DNA from 3 places in the Peribacillus sp. TH27 genome. Region 2 is predicted to be linked to each of the others. Evidence: riboswitches for the same ligand, from Rfam matches in the RefSeq annotation. Region 2 holds a riboswitch; each other region holds the start of a gene.
What was found. Region 2 has a riboswitch for cyclic di-AMP ahead of JFU24_RS26990 (cation:dicarboxylate symporter family transporter). Riboswitches for the same ligand answer to the same signal wherever they lie in the genome.
Positions count from the first base shown of each region.

Region 1: another riboswitch for cyclic di-AMP. It lies ahead of JFU24_RS15055 (cation:dicarboxylate symporter family transporter); the one in region 2 lies ahead of JFU24_RS26990 (cation:dicarboxylate symporter family transporter).
Region 3: another riboswitch for cyclic di-AMP. It lies ahead of JFU24_RS20425 (TrkH family potassium uptake protein); the one in region 2 lies ahead of JFU24_RS26990 (cation:dicarboxylate symporter family transporter).

Region 1 is NZ_JAEKEV010000002.1:2,853,286-2,859,861, forward strand. Features, by position in the region: gene JFU24_RS15050 (class I SAM-dependent methyltransferase) at 1-324, shown strand, start outside; gene JFU24_RS15055 (cation:dicarboxylate symporter family transporter) at 387-1,649, opposite strand; cyclic di-AMP (ydaO/yuaA leader) riboswitch at 1,822-1,969, opposite strand; gene JFU24_RS15060 (efflux RND transporter periplasmic adaptor subunit) at 2,180-3,439, opposite strand; gene JFU24_RS15065 (hypothetical protein) at 3,454-4,116, opposite strand; gene JFU24_RS15070 (TetR/AcrR family transcriptional regulator) at 4,778-5,656, opposite strand; gene JFU24_RS15075 (efflux RND transporter permease subunit) at 5,848-6,576, shown strand, end outside.
Region 2 is NZ_JAEKEV010000002.1:5,297,025-5,303,600, reverse strand. Features, by position in the region: gene JFU24_RS26995 (sigma-54 interaction domain-containing protein) at 1-383, opposite strand, end outside; cyclic di-AMP (ydaO/yuaA leader) riboswitch at 1,912-2,059, shown strand; gene JFU24_RS26990 (cation:dicarboxylate symporter family transporter) at 2,227-3,489, shown strand; partial or broken gene JFU24_RS26985 (GyrI-like domain-containing protein) at 4,084-4,437, opposite strand; gene JFU24_RS26980 (histidinol phosphate phosphatase domain-containing protein) at 4,533-5,540, opposite strand; gene JFU24_RS26975 (DeoR/GlpR family DNA-binding transcription regulator) at 5,534-6,322, opposite strand; gene JFU24_RS26970 (ABC transporter ATP-binding protein) at 6,319-6,576, opposite strand, start outside.
Region 3 is NZ_JAEKEV010000002.1:3,943,346-3,949,921, forward strand. Features, by position in the region: gene JFU24_RS20420 (potassium channel family protein) at 1-258, opposite strand, end outside; gene JFU24_RS20425 (TrkH family potassium uptake protein) at 282-1,628, opposite strand; cyclic di-AMP (ydaO/yuaA leader) riboswitch at 1,972-2,114, opposite strand; gene JFU24_RS20430 (hypothetical protein) at 2,416-2,634, shown strand; gene JFU24_RS20435 (flavin monoamine oxidase family protein) at 3,537-5,000, opposite strand; gene JFU24_RS20440 (iron-containing alcohol dehydrogenase) at 5,383-6,558, shown strand.

The DNA.
Region 1 (6,576 bases), 2.4 Mb from region 2:
GTATCTGATGGAATTTTCATTTTTACCACCCATGACCGTGACAAAAATGAAAATTACCTGAATTTTTGGGAGCAGGAAGAAATGATTTGGTGTGAAGGTAAACAGGATGACCGGCTATATGAGTTTGGTGATATTTTCACTTCTGGAAAGACCCTACAAAAAGATACCTTTCTTCATATACCTAATCAGCGGGAGGTCTTTGACTGTCTCAATGAAGCAGGTTTTACTTTCCTAGAAAGTTTTTACCGAAGTGAATTATTCCATGAAAGCGATGATGTCATCACTTTCTCATCAGATTGCCGCTTCTGGATTGTTCAAAAATAAGAATTAGTTTTTCAAAATTCACAAAAAAAACCAGAGTGACATATCACTCTGGTTTTTTTATATTAAGAAACTTGTTCTAGTTTTTCATTATTGGCAGGAGGGTTGAATTGACCTTCCCATTTTGAGATAACGATTGCTGCAAGTGAATTACCAATAACGTTTACTACTGTACGGCCCATATCAAGAATACGGTCAATACCAGCAATAAATGCTAAACCTTCAATTGGAATACCAACTGTTCCTAATGTCGCTAAAAGAACTACGAAAGATACACCAGGTACACCTGCAATCCCCTTAGATGTGATCATTAACACTAACATTAGTGTAATTTGTTCATAAGCGCTTAAATCAATCCCATACATTTGAGCGATGAAGATAGCTGCTAACGCTTGATATAATGTAGAACCATCAAGGTTAAAAGAGTATCCTGTCGGAATAACAAACGTAGCAATATGCTTCGGACATCCCGCTTTCTCCATTTTTTCCATGATTCTCGGAAGAACTGCCTCTGAACTTGCTGTCGAGAACGCAAGAATTAATTCCTCTTTTAGAAGCTTAATCAACGTAAAGATATTGAACCCTACAAATTTTGCAATAAGACCCAGAACGACAATTACAAAGAAAATCATTGTTCCGTATACAGAAAGCGCTAACTTACCTAATGGAATTAAAGATTCCAAACCGAACTTGGAGATGGTCACACCGATTAGTGCAAATACCCCGATAGGAGCAAATTTCATGACCATATTAGTTAAGTAGAACATTCCTTCTGCTGCACCTTGGAAGAAACGGAATACAGGTTTACCTTTTTCACCGATAGCCGCAATACTAAGTCCAAACAAAACAGAGAAGAAAATGATTGCTAGCATATCGCCTTCTACCATAGCTTTAATTGGATTGGATGGCACAATGTGAACAATTGTATCCACAAAAGATTCATGCTGCTTAGTTTCTGCTGTATCAACATAGGTAGAAATATCAGTTTGTTCTAGATTGTTCATATTTACACCAGCACCAGGCTGGATAATATTCGCGGAAACTAGACCAACAGCAATCGCTATCATTGTTACCACCACAAAGTATGAAAGTGATTTAGCTCCTAGTTTACCTACTGCTTTTAAATCACCTACACCCGCAACTGCAACGATAAGACTTGACACAATGATTGGTACTACAATCATTTTAATCATTCGTAGGAAAATGTCTCCGAATGGTTGTAAAAAGTTTTGGGCTGTCGCATTACCATAAAAAATGGCACCAACAATAATCCCTAGAATTAAACCAATAAAAATTTGGCTAGCTAAACTTAATTTAAATTTCTTCATTTACTTTCCTCACCTTCCATAAAGTCTTTAAAGCAAAAACATTTTGTCTCGGTAAGGGAAACAAGATACTAATAGAAAGAAAGTAATTTTTCTTTTATTGAAAAACTCTATCTTTACGCCGAAAAAAAAGACACTTCATGTGTCGATTTCCTATAGGCGTGAATATTCACACATGTTCCCTTAAAGACGCTGACGAGGTTAGCTGTCGGGTTAGGAATTGGAAACACAAAAGCCCTTTCATTTCTGAATTCACCCCTAGCGAAAAAAATCCGCAAAAATGGGTCCCCCGTTCTTGTAATAAGATTAAGCGAATACTTAATAATAAAATATTATACTAAAAATGTTATTCTGTAAATATTTTTTCTTGTCCCTTTAAGAAAAAACCTTTGCAAATGTCTGAATATTCTGTATTAGTGACTATTTTACCTATAATAACACATTCTCTATTTTGCTTAATTTTGTTATATGGATATATAAATAACAATAAAACTGATTGATATATCCCCTCTCTCGAATAATGAAAAAATGGATTATTTTTCTAACATACCCAGTAATATATACCTCACCTTTTCCCGAGTGGTGAATTTTTTATAACTAGCAGATTTCACCTTCTCAAACTGAATTGGAGTAACAAAATAAGAATGATTTTTCACAATCCTATTCGGTTCTATTAGAATAACATCACCTACCGCCGGTCCCTTTATGAGTTCTTGCTTTCCTTCTGCTTTAAGCCCTTTTGTAATATAGTGTTTATCCACATAGCCTTTTTTAGTCAATTTGTAGACATGCGGCTTTTTTTTATGATGTACTGCCTCTACAGGGATAGAGGGTACACCCGCTTTCTCATTGGTTATTACAGTAAGATTGACTTTTGACCCTACCAACAAAGGTTTAGTTTCTTCATCTCCTGGCTCAATCAATGCCTGAAATGGAAATCTGTTATCTTTTTTTAGTGATGGCTCCTCTTCTGGATAAGAATGTATACGACCTATTGTTCCGTTCAACGCCTTTTTTAAATCAGGGGAACTTGCCTTTATAGTCATGCCCACTTCAGCTTTTTTCATCTCCTCTTCAGAGAAATCCCCTTCAATTGCCACATTTGTTGAAACAATGGATATAATGGGATTATTCAGGTTTTTATTGATATTTTTTACAACACCATCAGCCTCACTCGCCGTCTCAACCGCGACTTTTTGCTCCTCAATTGAACTTAATTGAGCATCCAGCATAACAACCTTTTCTTCCAAGCGGTTTTTTTCAAGTTCCAGCTTGTACATTTCTTGCTCAATATTACTTTCAATCAAGTCTGAAGAGGTAGTTGTTATATCAATATTTAAGCTCTTTTCTATCGAATTATCGATTACTGCTTTATTAGAATTACTTGTCAAACTTCCTTGATAAGCTTTCAACTTATCAATGTAATCATTAATCCCCACCATTTCACCCTCAGCGGCAGTTTTTTCCGCTTCTAGATTTCCTTTGAGAGCATCAAGTTCGGGTGTAGTATATTCAAACAACGAAGATCCAGCCGTTACCTCATCTCCCTCTTTTACAAGGAATTTCTGAAAATCATTTTTCTTGGTATCGAAATAGATATCATACTCTTCTACAGGTTTAACTACCCCTTTTGTTTGAATAGTATCCGTAATTGTATCTTTTTTTACCTTTGTCCAGTTTTCGACAAAAACAGTTCGTTCTACTTTGCTTTCTTTCTTTTCAATAAGGTAAAAGTTAACGGTTATTAACGCAGCCGATGCCACTGATACGGCTGCAATTTTCCATTTTTTCATTGTTTTCACCCACCTTATACAAATACGCCCACTTGGATGTACGCTAAAAAGGCTTTAACAAGCCACGTGGCCAGATAGAATAGAACAATCATTAAAAGCACCAAATAATTATTCCGTTCTGAAAATTCCTTTAAATAGAAATATTGCAGAGCAATAATCAGAAATTGAAAAATGGTAATTTCACTGAAAAAGTGAATAAAGTAATCACTTCTGAGAAAGTACTGACTGATAACTCCCAATGAAAAAGGATTTGCATCGTTTCCGATATCCATTAATACTAATATAGGGATTAGAAACACCTTTTCTAATAATTGCAAACCAAGAATAATCATTTGAACGATTACTAATTTTATGTATGGGATATCTATAACAATCCAAAAGAATAGAGATGATAAAAATAAGTATATGGTAGGGTAAAATAGACCTGCTATTATATTGCCGCCTACTATCAACAACTTTCCCATTTCAAATTCACTAGAATCCATCTTCATAATTTCTTTGGAAAACGATTCCGATCCAACGCCAAAATATCCTTCCACAGCAAAAACTATGAAACTAAGAAAATATAATAATAGTAATTTCCATCCAAGTCGTGTGACTGCTTCTGCATTTTGCAGCTGATAACGACTCCTATGAGGCTCTAAAATGCCCTTTAACAATCTGACCTGGTACACCATATGTGTTCCTCCTGCAATAAATGAAATATCACTCTATATTTTATCTTATTTTGGAAACAATTGCAGAAATAAGGAATGAATAAAACAAAAAAAACACATTAATATTAAATAATACTTTGTCTCCCTAATTTGAAGTTAATATAGAAAGATGATGCATAAAGACGTTGATTCGCATTGGCGATTTGCTATAATTCCCTCCATACTTATCTACCTCAAGCGGCACTTTTGTTTCAATACAGATGCCCCGCCTTCACATTCTTCAACCCTGACTGAGTTAGGATTTTCAGATTAGGAAAGCTTGAATTTGAGTCGATGGCACGCCAAAAAAACCAGCGCCTAGACTGACCATGGGGAAATGCATTAAACTGCGCCTATAAAACTCTTCTGGACCAAAACCATCATAGTCTTCCCTACATCAATCGACGAAACTTGCCATTTAATTAAGCTTCTAGACTTCTTTCAAACTTATCATTTCCATAATAATTAACTTTCCTTTTTCCTTTTCTGACCTCAACCTCATATAAAAAGTTACCTTCTTCCTACTCTTTCCTAATCATCAATTTTGAAATTTAATCATAATCATGTGAAGAAATTTATATAGGAGTTATTTAGAAAAAGGTTTAAATAAAAGAAGAGGCAGTATGCCTCTTCAGAAAAATCTTTAATTTTTTGTCAAATAATCCTTCATTAAAATGATAAGCTTAGAACACATGGTATTTCGTTTTTCGTTTTTTTCTAAAAATAATAAAAGTCCTTCTAATATTATGCCATTTGGTCTAACTTTAGAGAACTCCTCTTGAATTGCTTTTAACGCTTCAACATTTTTACTTGTCTCTAACCCCTCTTCTTTATGCTTTCCTACTTCCAATACCTGGCGAATGATTGAACTAATTTCCTCTTTAGGGCTCACTTTTTGTATGGAACATTCAATTAAAGGGAATTCTTTCAATAAAGGATCGTCCGTTTTATGTAGACCTTTTATAATGGAATCCATCCGATTTAAAATGAAGATAGGCAGCCTCTCCACTTCAAATGAATGTCTGTTTCTGAATAAAATTCCGATATAACCTTTGAAAAGTGCGTCTAACATAATAGTACAATCTGGCAAGAAGTTTGTCGGTATTTCTGGATACAATTCTACTATTTTACGTTTGAACCAAACTAAGCCCTCTTCATGGATATAGTGTAAAAACCTATCTAGCTCTTTACTGATATGAACCATTTGTTCCTGCATCATCATTCGAATCAAGTTGGTATTTCCTGTCACGTGCTCTATTTGTACAATGATTTGCATCAAAAATTTCTCTTTACTGGATAAAGAATCATCTAACTCGATATCAAGCAACGAGTCCGTTAATGCACCATAATAATATTTGAAAATTGAAACAAGCAACTCTTCCTTCGATTTAAAATAATTATAAAAGGATCCCTTGGCTATCCCACACTTTTCAGTAATTTCCTGAACGGAAGTAGCATGATAACCTTTCTCTGCGAAAATCTCTACGGACTTATCTATAATTATTTTATGCTTTTCATTCATCAAATTCATCCTATCTCTTAAATATTGTCCTCTATATGACCAGCGAGTCATTTCTTCCACATTGTATCTCAAAACCCTTGAAATCACAACGTTACACCAACTGAATATTATTTATTGCATTCATAATCCATATACTATATATTTGAGTTTATGACCGACTAGTCACAATATAAAGTATGGAGGGTAAAAGTTTGAATTCAATCATTAAATTTTCTTTGAAAAACAAACTGGCAATCTGGTTGCTGACAATTATCATCGTTGCAGCAGGTCTATATTCCGGTTTAAACATGAAGCAAGAGACCATTCCAAACATCTCTACTCCTTTAATAAGCATTTCCACGGTATACCCTGGTGCTGCACCTGAAGAAGTAGCCAATAAACTTACAGATCAAATTGAACAAAAAGTCACAAACTTATCAGGAGTTGAATTAGTTAGTTCTTCTTCTATGGCTAATGTTTCTTCAATCCAATTACAATATGACTATGATACGGATATGGACGATGCTGTAAAAGAAGTGAAAGAAGCATTAGAGAAATTAGAACTACCTGAGGGGGTTGATAGCCCCAGCGTATCTAAACTAGAGCTAAACGCTTTTCCTGTTGTAGCACTCAGTATAACAGATAAAGATTCGGATTTACCTGCCCTAACAAAAAATGTCGAAGAGGTGTTAGTCCCTAAACTTGAAGGAATTGACGGAGTGACTTCCGTAACAATTTCAGGACAACAGGTAAATGAGGGTAGCCTTGCATTCAATCAAGAAAAGATGACTCAATACGGGCTAGATGAAGAGACCGTAAAAAAAGTCATCCAAGCTGCTAATGTAACAATGCCACTTGGTCTATATAACTTTGATGATAAAGAAAAAACAATTGTTGTTGATGGAAACATCTCCACTTTAAAAGACTTAAAAAACATAAAA
Region 2 (6,576 bases):
TGTTTTGTCAGTATCTCCTTAATGTGGCTATTCATTTTATTCCAGTCATCAAGATCACGAAACATTATTGTCCCAATCGCACCAATTATTTCCTCATTTTCGATGATAGGAATGCGATTAGCGATAACAAAATCACCACGAAGAAAATGTATATCAGCGATTTCCGATTTACCTATTTGCACTACTAGGTGTAGCCTTGTATTTTCAATTATATTCGTCACATGTTCACCAATCACTGAGTCGCGTTCAACATTTAAAAATTCACAATATTTATTGCTAATATATTGAATTTTCCCATTACTATCGACAATTACAATTCCATAATATGTACTTTCAAATACCATATCTAATAGTTTATTATTGGAGAATTGTCCAGTCTTCATCATAAGTCTCCTTTACCTAGAATCCTTTACCATATAATACCACGCATTATATTCAATACATATTTACGAAGTGAAAATGTTTCAAAAAAGACTGCGAAATAAAGTGTTCATTAAAAAGAAATCGATGGAGATATTTTATACCCTCACTAGCGTAATCAATCGGATTATAACGATCTGAGTATGCCATTTCCGAAAAATAAATAAGTATACTAAAAGACTTTAATCCTTCCAGTTTATATTTTAGGGAAGCCATACTCTAATATGTTTGTCAAATAGGTTTGGAAAATGAGATCACATACGTAAATAATCAAAAGACCTATTTAGTATTTGAAACAGAGTAATAAGCCAAAAAAAGGATAATGGTAAAAAACTATTCTTTTTTTCGTGGTTATCCTCTGCTTTCTCTCATAAATGAAAGTTTACGCTGCTGTCCCGATACTTGAATAGAAAAAAGCTCTGTAAAGGTTCCTCTTAACAGAGCTTACCGACATATTAAAGTATTTTTACCAAGTCTTTTCTAGCACTCAAGCAAATACTCTCACCTAGATAATCCATTTGCTCCTCATCAGATAGGTTAACAACAATCTCCTGAGAGCCTGATACACACTATACCACTCTTTTTGAACCAACAAAATGGACCTTTTTTAATTTAGCCTCAAACGTAATTCTATTAGGCTGAAAGCGACTTTGGGTAATGTTTAAGTGTCGAAGATGATACTCAGTTACTCCCTTGTTTTGAAAAAACTTTAGAGCATACTCATGTAAATTCCTCCCTAAATCAGCTCGACGTTTTTCAGGAATTAGATAATAGATTTAGATAATAGATTTACATAACCAATCTCATTGCCTCTGACTGTCGTATTGTAAGCTTCAATTGACCAATTGGTATGCCATTTTCTACCACTATCACAAAATCATCGGGTATTTTCCAAGGAATAAACTTTAACACACTGTAAGTCTAAATTACACGATAGAAGAAAAAAATGAAAAAAGGGAACTGTTATGGCTGAAAATCAATCAAGTTTACCTTGAAAAATGTAGGAACTATCCGATATATAAAAATAATTAAGTGTTTATATTGAGAACAATAATGGTGGTGTGTGCTCAGTATGGAAATTATCGAAAAATGTCGAAAAAAGTCTTATATTCCCGAATTTTCTTTAAATAATTATTGTAAGCGCTTCATTTTAATGTTACATTATTGATTCATCCCTTAAAAATAAGGAAGAAAGGAAGTATTTTATAATCACTGAATAGAACTACATAGATTAAAAAAGGAGGATGAAATTGGTAAAAGAGGAAGCGTAAATGGGGATTTACACCACACACATATCTCAAAGATTACCAAACTTTATATCAAACTTGCGATTTTAAAAAGATTTTAAATGTCTCATGTATTAATATCATTTGAATCATCGTATTTTCAATGAGCCCACTCTAAAAAAGAGGATGAATTTTTATAATCGTAGAGAAAGATGGCGTGCCCCTAAATCCTATAATAAATATTTACAGATTAATATTTTTATTATAAGTTGGTTCTCTTAATCTTATTAATAGAACGGGGAAACCATTTTGCTGATATTTTCCGCTAGGGGTGAATTCAGAGATGATAGGGTATTTGTGTTTCCAATTCCTAACCCGACAGCTAACCTCGTCAGAGTCTAAAGGGAACATGTATGAATAGTCACGCCAATAGGAATCGACAAATGAAGTGTCTTTTCTTTCGGTATAAAGACAGAATTTTCAAAAAATAAAATTCACTTTCTTTCTATTTAATAACTTGTATCCCTTACGAGACAAAATGTTTTTACATCAAAGAACTTATGGAATGTGAGGAAAGTAAATGAAGAAAATTAAATTAAGTTTAGCTAGCCAAATATTCATTGGATTAATTCTAGGGATTATTGTTGGTGCCATTTTTTATGGTAATGAGACTGCCCAAGGCTATTTACAACCATTGGGAGATATGTTCTTACGCATGATTAAAATGATTGTTGTACCAATCATTGTTTCAAGTCTGATTGTTGCCGTTGCAGGGGTAGGCGATTTGAAATCAGTAGGTAAAATTGGTGCCAAATCACTTTTATACTTTGTGGTAGTAACGCAAATAGCAATTCTTGTTGGTCTGGTTTCCGCTAATTTACTTCAGCCGGGCGCTGGTATAAACATGAACCAGCTTGAACAAACAGATATATCCAGTTATGTAGATACAGCAGAAACTAAGCAGCATGAATCTTTTGTAGATACAATTGTTCACATCGTACCATCGAATCCGATTAAAGCGATGGTAGAAGGCGATATGCTAGCCATTATTTTCTTCTCTGTATTATTTGGCGTTAGTATTGCCGCAATTGGAGAAAAAGGTAAACCGGTATTTCGATTCTTCCAAGGTACGGCAGAAGGGATGTTCTACTTAACCAACTTGATTATGAAATTCGCTCCAGTCGGTGTATTTGCACTAATAGGGGTAACAATCTCTAAATTCGGTTTGGCGTCATTAATTCCTTTAGGTAAGTTAGCGCTTTCAGTATATGGAACAATGCTTTTCTTTGTACTTGTCGTTCTTGGAATTATTGCTAAAGTAGTAGGGTTTGGTATTTTTAAATTGATTAAGCTTCTAAAAGAAGAGTTAATTTTAGCATTTTCAACAGCTAGTTCGGAATCCGTCCTCCCAAAAATCATGGAAAAAATGGAGAAGGCCGGATGTCCAAAACATATTGCATCATTCGTAATTCCGACAGGCTACTCTTTCAACCTTGATGGTTCTACGTTATATCAAGCATTAGCAGCCATTTTCATTGCTCAAATGTATGGAATTGATTTGAGCATCATGCAGCAAATTACCTTAATGCTAGTGTTGATGATTACATCTAAAGGAATTGCAGGTGTACCAGGTGTCTCCTTCGTCGTCCTTTTGGCAACACTAGGCACCGTCGGTATTCCAATTGAAGGCTTAGCATTTATTGCTGGTATTGACCGTATTCTTGATATGGGTCGTACGGCAGTGAATGTTGTAGGTAATGCACTTGCAGCAATCGTTATTTCTAAATGGGAAGGTCAATTCCACCCTCCTGCCAATAATAAAAATCTAGAACAAGTATCTTAATATTAAAATCCAGAGTAGTGTGTCACTCTGGATTTTTTTGGTGTAGTTTTCTGTTTACCTTCACGTCAGATCATTCCTTCCTGCTTCCAAATTTAGTGACTTTCATTTTGTCTCAGTCAGAAGTCTTAAACATGAAAATGCCAGATTGCCAGATGTTCAATTACCATTTACTTTCTTTTAAGGCTTTACTTCCTTCGTTAATCTCGTATGAAAAAATTCAATAAAGGTATTATCGTAAAGGAAACCTTTTCTTTAAATGGATGAGATGAGAGTGATATTGTTTCTTCCTCACAGGACTAATACTTGCCTTGCTCATTAAGTATTAGGTGATTTTGTTTGTCTTGCATTTTAAACTTCATATTAGGGCTTCCTCCTTAAGGTTTTGAGTTAGAATGGTATCTACACTCATATCTTACTGAGGAGCTCTATTTTTTTCAAAATCAAAAAATAGCTATCTACAGGAATGCTAACCTGCCCCGATAGTTCCATAATAAAAAAGATTACCTTAGCCATTATTGAAGTAAAGTAACTGGTAGTTGAGTAAAAAAATAAGAGCTGTCGAAACAGCTCTTCGCATAAATCTTTCGCCTATGCTTACTTTTTCAAAACAGGAATCCATATTTCACTTCTAAATGTTGGTGAGGTTACATCTTTTTTTTCGTTCCAAAGGATTTCTGGACCTTCTATTTGTTCATAGTTAGAGGATTGAAACCATTCGGAATAAATACGTCCCCATACATTTTGCAGTGTTTCAGGAAAAGGTCCGACTGCTTCGAATACCGCCCATATATATGCATCAACTTCAAGCAGTGTTAAGTTATCTGGGCACTCCCTCGTTGAGGCTACGCCTATATAATGATCAAGCTCCCCTTTTTCCTCCAACCTGCCTTCGGAAAAGTTCGCAGATACACTAAGCAGTCCTAATGGGCTGACATTCGATAGTTTTTGTTGCAATTTGTAGCTGAAGTCGCTGGATCTTCACCCATTCGGCGTGTGCAAAATTCGTGCATCTCGCTCCAGGGGGCGGCAAAAAAAGACCCATTTTACCGGATCTGCACTAAGTTTCTTTCTCTTTGATGGAAGGTTGCTAGATGTGAGGCACCTAATTGCTGCAACATTTTCTTGTTCTCTGCAACATATTTTCCAAGATCATCTGGATAGTGTGAATCTGAAGAAAGGGTAATCGGAATACCTTCGTTAACAATTGTCGTTAGAAAATCAATGGATGGGCACATATCTTTGGCCGGATAGCGATAGTATAAACCCGCATTCACCTCTGTAGCGGTATTCGTTTCCTTTAGTGCGACAGCAATGCGTTCATACCATCTTTGATTAAAAGATTCATTGTTTACTTTGAAATTAAATACTTTTAAATTATCTAAATGTGCAACAAAATCAAACATGTTTGAACGGATCATTTTTTCAACTGTTTCATAAAAACGAGTGTACAGCTCTTCTAAATCATATTCTTCAAAGTGAGATGCGGTTTGTGGGTTATCAAATCCCCAGCCATCCATATAATGAATAGAACCAATCACATAGTCCCACGGTTTTCCTTCTAAGAGTGCTTCTAGTTCCTCTTCTTGCCCGACAAAATAATCCGCTTCAATTCCTAACTTTAATGAGACACCTTCTTTTTCCCAGCGTTTTTTTGCTGCTACAATCGCTTCAACGAACTCATCCATTTTTTCTGTCATGACATTTTTTATCCAATACGATTGTAATACACCAATTGAATCGCTCGGATCAAGATTTAACGCCTTTTCAAAATAATTTTTTGTTTCTTTAAAACGATACAAATGATCGACAATACCTACTTCTTTCATTCCGATTTGTTTCGCTTTTTTTAAATATAAATCAAGCCACTCTTCGCCGTAACAACCACCATTCAGTCGCTTTTGCAACTGATTCACTTGATACTCAATTTTTTCTTTCGAGCCGTATTCTTGCACTTCGTTTGGCTGAAAATGTCCAAGGGCTTTTGCCGTACGTTCAAGCCAATTAAACGAATACGGGCCTTCTTCTAGATGTACATGATAATCGATTAACATTCTGATCCACTCCTTTTTGCGATAATCCAACGTTTATACCATTCTTTCCATTCCTTCGGACAAGGCTGATTACTAATGACTTCATCAAAATGGCTCGCATCACCAAATGAAAAGAAAGACGGAATACCTATTTTTGATGAATCTACAAGTAAAATATTCTTCTTGCTTCTTGCCATCATTTTAGCTGAAACGAGTGACTCATCTAAATCATAATCATAGATTGTATCTCCAACAATTCCACCGCAGGATATAAACGCTTTATCCATATGCATATGACTTAACCATTCTAGCGTCATTGCACCCGAGACAGAGGATTGCGCAGGGTTCGTAAATCCACCTAACAAAATAACCTTGCCCGTCACACGCTTCTCTTCAATCGCTTGGTTAAAGCGATCTGCTGCTGCAATTGAATTTGTCACAACAGTTAAATTTTGAACATTTTGAATTAAATCGGCAATATGAAATGTTGTCGTTCCAACATCGATGCCAATCGTATCACCATCTTCAATACGTGATATCGCTTCGAATGCAATTTGTTCTTTTTCTGCACGATTGATATCAAGCTTCCGTAAGTAAGCTTGTTCTTTTTCTAATGTTGTATATAGAACTGCTCCTCCATGCACTCGAGTTATCTGCTCCAGTTCTTCTAACTCGGTCAAGTCTCGACGAATCGTTTCTGGTGTAACAGAAAACTTCTTTGCCATTTTTGCAACTGATACGCGTTTCTCCTCATTCACCCATTGAATAATTAAACGATGGCGTTCTTCCTTTAATTGATTCATGATAAGGCGATTACATCCTCTGGTTCTACGAATAATTGATATTCCATACCTTTTTCAAATGCAGAGGCACGATGATGCAATTGTTCAGTCGTAAATTGCTTATTGTCCGCATGAAAAGTTGTACGGATCACATTTCCATTCATAATAGAATCGCCAGCAATTGCGCTTAATTTGTAAGAGGAGACCTGAGCTTGTAAATGAATAGATTCTGGACGTATCGCATATTTATCTGCGGATAACGCTACATTTTTTCC
Region 3 (6,576 bases), 1.4 Mb from region 2:
TGTAGTTAAAATGCTTGACTGCATATCATTTCCGATGGCTACGATGACACAATCAAAATTACGGATTCCAATGGATTTTAGTGCCTCTTCTTCGGTAGTATCAGCCATAACTGCATGAGTTACACTTAATTCTGCATTCTCGACTCTTTCCTCGCTTACATCAATACCCAAGACTTCTTGTCCGGCTGTATATAATCTATGAGCTACACTCGTTCCGAATCTTCCTAAACCGATAACGGCATATTGTCGTTTTCCCATCTTTAACACTCCCTCATTAATGATTAACCAATCATGATTTTGCCTTTTGGACGGCGGAATGGATCTGGTTTACGTCTCATTGCGATAGCAAAAGCAAAAGTCAAAGGTCCAACCCGGCCCGCAAACATTGTGAAAATAATGAGCATCCGACCAATGGGGGATAATTCAGGGGTTAATCCCATTGAGAGACCCACGGTAGCAAATGCTGAAGTGGCTTCAAATAAAACCGTCAAGAAATCACTTCCGGTTTCTGTAATAGTCAGCAGAATGGTGATGGTTGAAACGATAAATACCCCGATGGAGGTAACGGATAATGCTTTAAATATCGTTTCATTCACAATGCGGTACCGAAACAATACCACATCTTCTTTTCCTTTAATCTGTGACCAAACCGTTCCAATCAGCGTCGCTAATGTGGTGGTTTTAATCCCACCGCCAGTCGATCCCGGTGAAGCCCCAACAAACATCAAGAAAATGATCAGCAGCAATGTGGGTTGTGTTAAATCAGGGATATTCAATGTATTAGAACCTGCTGTTCTCGGAGTAACGGATTGAAACAAAGAAGCCAACGTTTTCCCCATGAAAGATAAAGGCTGCAATGTTTTGGCATTTCCAAATTCAAATATAAAGATTAAGATGGCCCCGCCAATTGTAAGGATTAAGCTAGCCATCAGTACAACCTTCGTATGTACAGACAAACGATGGGTATCACGGTATTCGTAAATTTCATTCATCACGATAAATCCTATACCGCCTAATGTGATCAGGGAAGCGACTGTAAGGGTTACGAAAGGATCTGATGCATAAGTAGTCAAGCTCCTAAACCCTCCCATTAAGTCAAAGCCCGCATTATTGAAATTGGAAATCGAATGAAAAAGGCCGTAATAGATTGCTCTGCCTATTGGCATGTCAAAAGAAAAGCGAATCGATAGTATAACGGCACCTGAAATTTCAATAATGGCAGTGTAAATTAAAATCCTTTTTACTAACTTAACTACACCTGCCATAGATAAATTATTTAAAGACTCCTGCAAGACTAACCGGCCTTTTAAAGAAATTCTTTTGCCTAATAAGAAAAAGAAAAGCGTCGCAAATGACATAAACCCCAAGCCGCCTATTTGAATGAGTGATAAAATGACCAACTCTCCAAATGTTGTAAAAGTGGTTCCCGTATCTACTACGACAAGCCCTGTTACACATGTAGCAGAGGTTGAGGTAAATAAAGCATTTAGAAAAGAAAGACCATTCCCATTTTCAGTGGAAATCGGCAGGGTTAATAAATAGGCTCCAACAAGTATCAGGAAGGCAAAGCCAAGTACAAGAATTTTTGGTGGATCTAACAAATCTTTTGCTTTTATCAAATTGATCATCCTTACCCTGTTAATGAATTAGCAACCTACTAACAAACGTAATATATCCACAGATAACTAACCATTATCGAGTGATAGGGTTAGTATTTCGCTCGTACTGCATTCCATTCGTCATCCATCTAGATAAACAATCAATAGACCAAGTTCCTTTTGCTATACATGCGTCCATTCTGCACAAGCCCTTTTATTTGTGAAAAAAGGTATTCATTATCCTTAATCAAGCTTAGGTAATGCTCTTTGGAAAATCCTTTTTTAAAGCATAATAAAAAGACCTACATAACATCTGGCTGCTATTTTGTTACAGAAAAGCAAACAAAAAAGCCCCTGAAATAGGCGGTCTTATGACCTCCTTCGCTTTAGCCGACGAAGTTAGCTGACGGGTAGGATGGCGAAAGAGCTGATCTCATCCTTTCTGCAAGGCAGAATTAACCCCAAATGATTGGTTCCTCCGTACTCAATTTACTTGAGTTTAGGCCGAAATGCATTAAATTGATAAACGTATTCTACTCCCATCATTTACTAGTTGTAAACCCCTAAATTGTAAAAAAAATTTGCTAGAACAAAACAGAAAATTTACGTTTTTTTTACATATTAAAAACTTATTGACAAAAATTAGTTGGGACATTATGATAGGTTCGATAAATTTGAAAAATAACATCCAGTAATTTTATGTTTCTAATAAATAAATATATGGTATTTCCTTTTGGAATTAGATACAGAAAATCTCAAAGTTTATTGAATTCGTATTTTGAAATTTTAATACATTATATAAAAAAGGCGGGCAAGTATGGAGAAGACGTTTAATAGATATGTTGTTAACGCTACAGGTAAAGGTGGACAGACGTATTTAACTCAATGCCAGGATAAAGATGCACTAAGGAAATGGATAGCCGATCATGAGGATCAAATAATAATGAATGAGTTAAGGATAACAGATAAGAAAAAGAATCCATTGATAAATTTTTTTTCAAAGGTAATATCATCTGAATTCATAGGTCCTTATTAACTGGATCATGAAAATAATTGAACATTAAAAGTTAGTAGAGGGTCAAGCATATTGAATAATAATTCACTCATTATGTCCTTTTTCAGTATTTCAACTATTTAAATTCCTGCGTTAATCAGGCAATCTGAAGCTTAACATCCATATTACGTTATATTTTCAAACTCATTTATATTGAATGAGTTTTTTTGTGTATATTAAATATTGCGATGGAAATATTCAAAAAAGCTTAAAAGATTTGGATGTAATAGAGAATGTGATATCGAAAATGGCTCTAAAGGAAATGAGTAAAAAATCATGGAAGATTACCTTGATCCATAAGATATAAGGCATAACTTTTTCCTCATCAGTTTTCGATATTATGAGGAAGTTAGAGTATATGTCATATGGTAGTGTATATTCTCACAAGCCATTTACAAATTTTAAAGAAGAGAAGTAATAAAAAGGATTTATAGATTCATTGGCTTATGTAAATATGCAACGTGGGAAACATTATCCACTAGTGACTAACGGGGAAAGAATTTACAAAGATAAAAGCATTTTCGATTACTCTGCTAATAAACAAGAAGTTAAAGGTAGTGTGTCATTGGCAAATTATGCATTAGCGAACAATGAGTCGTAAGAAAATTGGAAATCAGATCCAGTCGAGGCGGGGGAAACCTCGCCCTGGATTATTCTCTAAGACATGTGGTAATCACTAGGGCGACAATACTTTTACTTAATATACATTTTTTAGATAGTTTGTCGCTTGGAAGTTATTGACTTTTTGCTCGTTTACTCCAATAATAGTCTTAAATACATCTTTATCCAATGACCTAAATGGTAATAAACTTAGGACTCTATGAAATTTTTTAGGAAACATGTGAAGTCCCTATGTAAACATCTGATTTACCTTTTTTTCTGTTTTATTTTGGCAAGTCATTCACTTCGTATGCAACCCGTATTCCAGATTCAATCGCCCCTTGCATCCAAGCGTGAGTAAGAGTAGTATGTTCACCGGCAAAGTGCACTCTTCCTTCAGGTATAGGGATATAGGGATACAACTCGGTTTCCTGACCCGGTTCAAAAGCAGCGAAACCTCCAGAAGAATACTCATTATCGACCCAACTAAAGGAAGTTCCTGATACAAACTCAGAATAGACTTGGTCTCCATAAATTTCAGCTAAGTTCTTTAAAGCATATTGAATGCGCTCTTCGTTTGATAGACCGTTCCATATTAAAGCCTCATCCGCCCATGTATAGCTTGCCAAAACCACAGCAGGACCTTTTGTACCAATCCCCTGACTTGGGTAATAAGTGAATCGAATCGGAAGGTCAGTTATGGATTTACCACCATATTGATGGTGCCTTTCCCAAAACCTGCTTTTAAACTGGATTCCGATTTTTGTTGCGCTCATATAGTTCAGTTCACGAATTGCTCTCCGTTTATAATAGGAAAAAGAATGGTATGGTTCAACTTTCACAAATTGTAACACTGAAAAGGGAATAGTTATGATGGCAAGATCACCAGTTATGGTGGAATCCTCTAGGGTGTGCGGGTGGGTGGAATGGATGGTTACACGGTTGTTATGTTGGACAATTTTCGTCATCCTTTGATAGAACATAATGACATCTTTTAATTGTGGAAGAAATGCCCTTGGAAGCAGATCCATACCACCGGTTATCTCATAGTAACGATTTGCTCCAAAGGACGCCGCTTCTCGCAAAACTTCAACAAATGACATCCCCATATATGCTTCGTAGTCAAGGAGTAAACCGATCATATCGACCGCGCCATCTGAAAAAGTCGTTCCATATTGATAATGGTAAGTGTTTAAGAAAGTTCCTAGTGAGTAGTTTTTAAATTCTTTTTCTACGAGATTCCAATTTCTCTTTGGATCTTGTTTAATAAAATCGAGAATGGGCTGTGTAGCTAAATTCATCAGCATCTCTGCGCTTTTATCTTTTTCATTCGGGGCAACGGGAAAGTTGAGAATACCAGGAGACCGTTCAAAAATGTTAAGACGTGTTTTGATACCATTGAGATAAAGAATATCCATTGGAGTTCGGTTAATAAACTGGTTTACGGTTAGTCCGAATTTTTTAATATACTCTAATGTCAAAAAATGACCTTCAGGAATACGCATTGGACCTAGGTTTAAATAAAGCCCATTGCTAAAGGGAGAGTGTATTGTATAGGCGCGTCCGCCCACCCTGTTATTTGCTTCAAGGATGGTGACGCTGTGCCCTGCATTCTTCAAAAGAGAAGATGCAACCAGTCCTGCTAGTCCTGCGCCCACAATAGTAATATTCTTGGGAACTTGCGACTTTTTAAGACCATTTTTAATAATGCTAATCATTTGTTGAGTCGTTAACTGATTATTAGACATCTCTTCGCCCCTAGTGAAAAAGATTTATTACATTGTATTCACTAGCAGAGATGCATATGTATTCAAGAGTTAATCAGATGATAGATAAAAAACTTGGTATTATCTTAAATATAAAACAAGAAACAGAATCAATTAGTACATTGGTAATTTACTAAATTTGTTATGTCAGCTGCCTTTTCATTTTCTTTTACTTTAAGGTAATGGAGAACGATATCTTCCAGGGTCAAGCATTTCGGATGCAAGACTCTGTACGTTTTCTACAATAATACTGGAACTCTCTTCAGTGCTTTTCAATAAGGATGTGCGGTATTGGTTTTTGCTTTATTTATTTGTATGAAAACAAAAGGGGGATTATCAAGTGAAGGGATTTGAATTTTTCAGAATGCCACAGACTATTATATATGGGAGGAAATCTTTTGAGAAAGTGGGAGCGGAAGCGGCATTATGTGGGAAGAAAGCACTCATTATAAGTGATAAGGTAATGAGCCGACTCGGTTGTGTCAATCAATGTTGTCAGTATCTTCATGACAACGGAGTAGCAAGTGCAGTTTATCTTGGAGTTGATTCAGAACCAACAGACCAATATGTGGAAGAATCATTAGAACTTTTTGAAAAGGAGTCATGTGATCTAATCATTTCCCTTGGTGGAGGAAGCTGTATTGATACTGGGAAAGCAATTGCTGTCCTGGCCACGAATGGTGGATATATTGGAGAATATATGGGCGGAAGAAAAATAGCAGACAAAGCGGCAATACCGCACATTGCTATTCCAACAACTGCTGGAACTGGTTCAGAAGCGACGGATGCTACTGTTATTACCAACACCGATGATGATGTGAAGATGATGATTAAACAGCCGAATTTTATGCCTTTAGTCGCCATTGTTGATCCGTTGCTGACAGTTTCTTCTCCACCACATATAACGGCTGCGACGGGTGTGGATGCATTAAGTCATGCGGTTGAGGCCTATTTATCAAAACGGTCTCACCCAATGACAGACACAATGGCTCTGTCCGCGATGAGATTGATTGTGGAGAATATTGAAAACGCTTACGATGATGGGGATAACATAGATGCCCGTGAAAAGATGTCATTAGGAGCCCTTCAAGCAGGGATAGCATTCTCGAATTCATCCGTTTGTTTAGTTCATGGAATGTCGAGACCAATTGGAGCTTTGTTCCATGTACCTCATGGATACTCGAATGCCATGCTATTGCCAGCGGTATTAGAATTCAGCAAGGAAGCCTGTATGGAACGGTTAGCGGATTTGGGGAGAATTTTTAAAACTGAATATAAAAACCTTTCTATAGAAAGGGCAGCTTTGGTTGCGGTAGAATCTGTTAAGGCACTTTGCCAAAAGCTGAACATTCCTAATCTCGAAGGATGGGGAATAGAAGAGGAGAAATTTAATCTCTCAGTCAGTAAAATGGCAAGAGACGCCATAGATAGCGGGAGCCCTGCTAATAACCCAAGGGTCCCAACTAAACAAGAATTAGAAGAGTTATATCATACTTGTTATCATTATAAGTTTGCTACTGAAGATAAAGTACAGGGGTGAATATGTGGAGACTTCAAT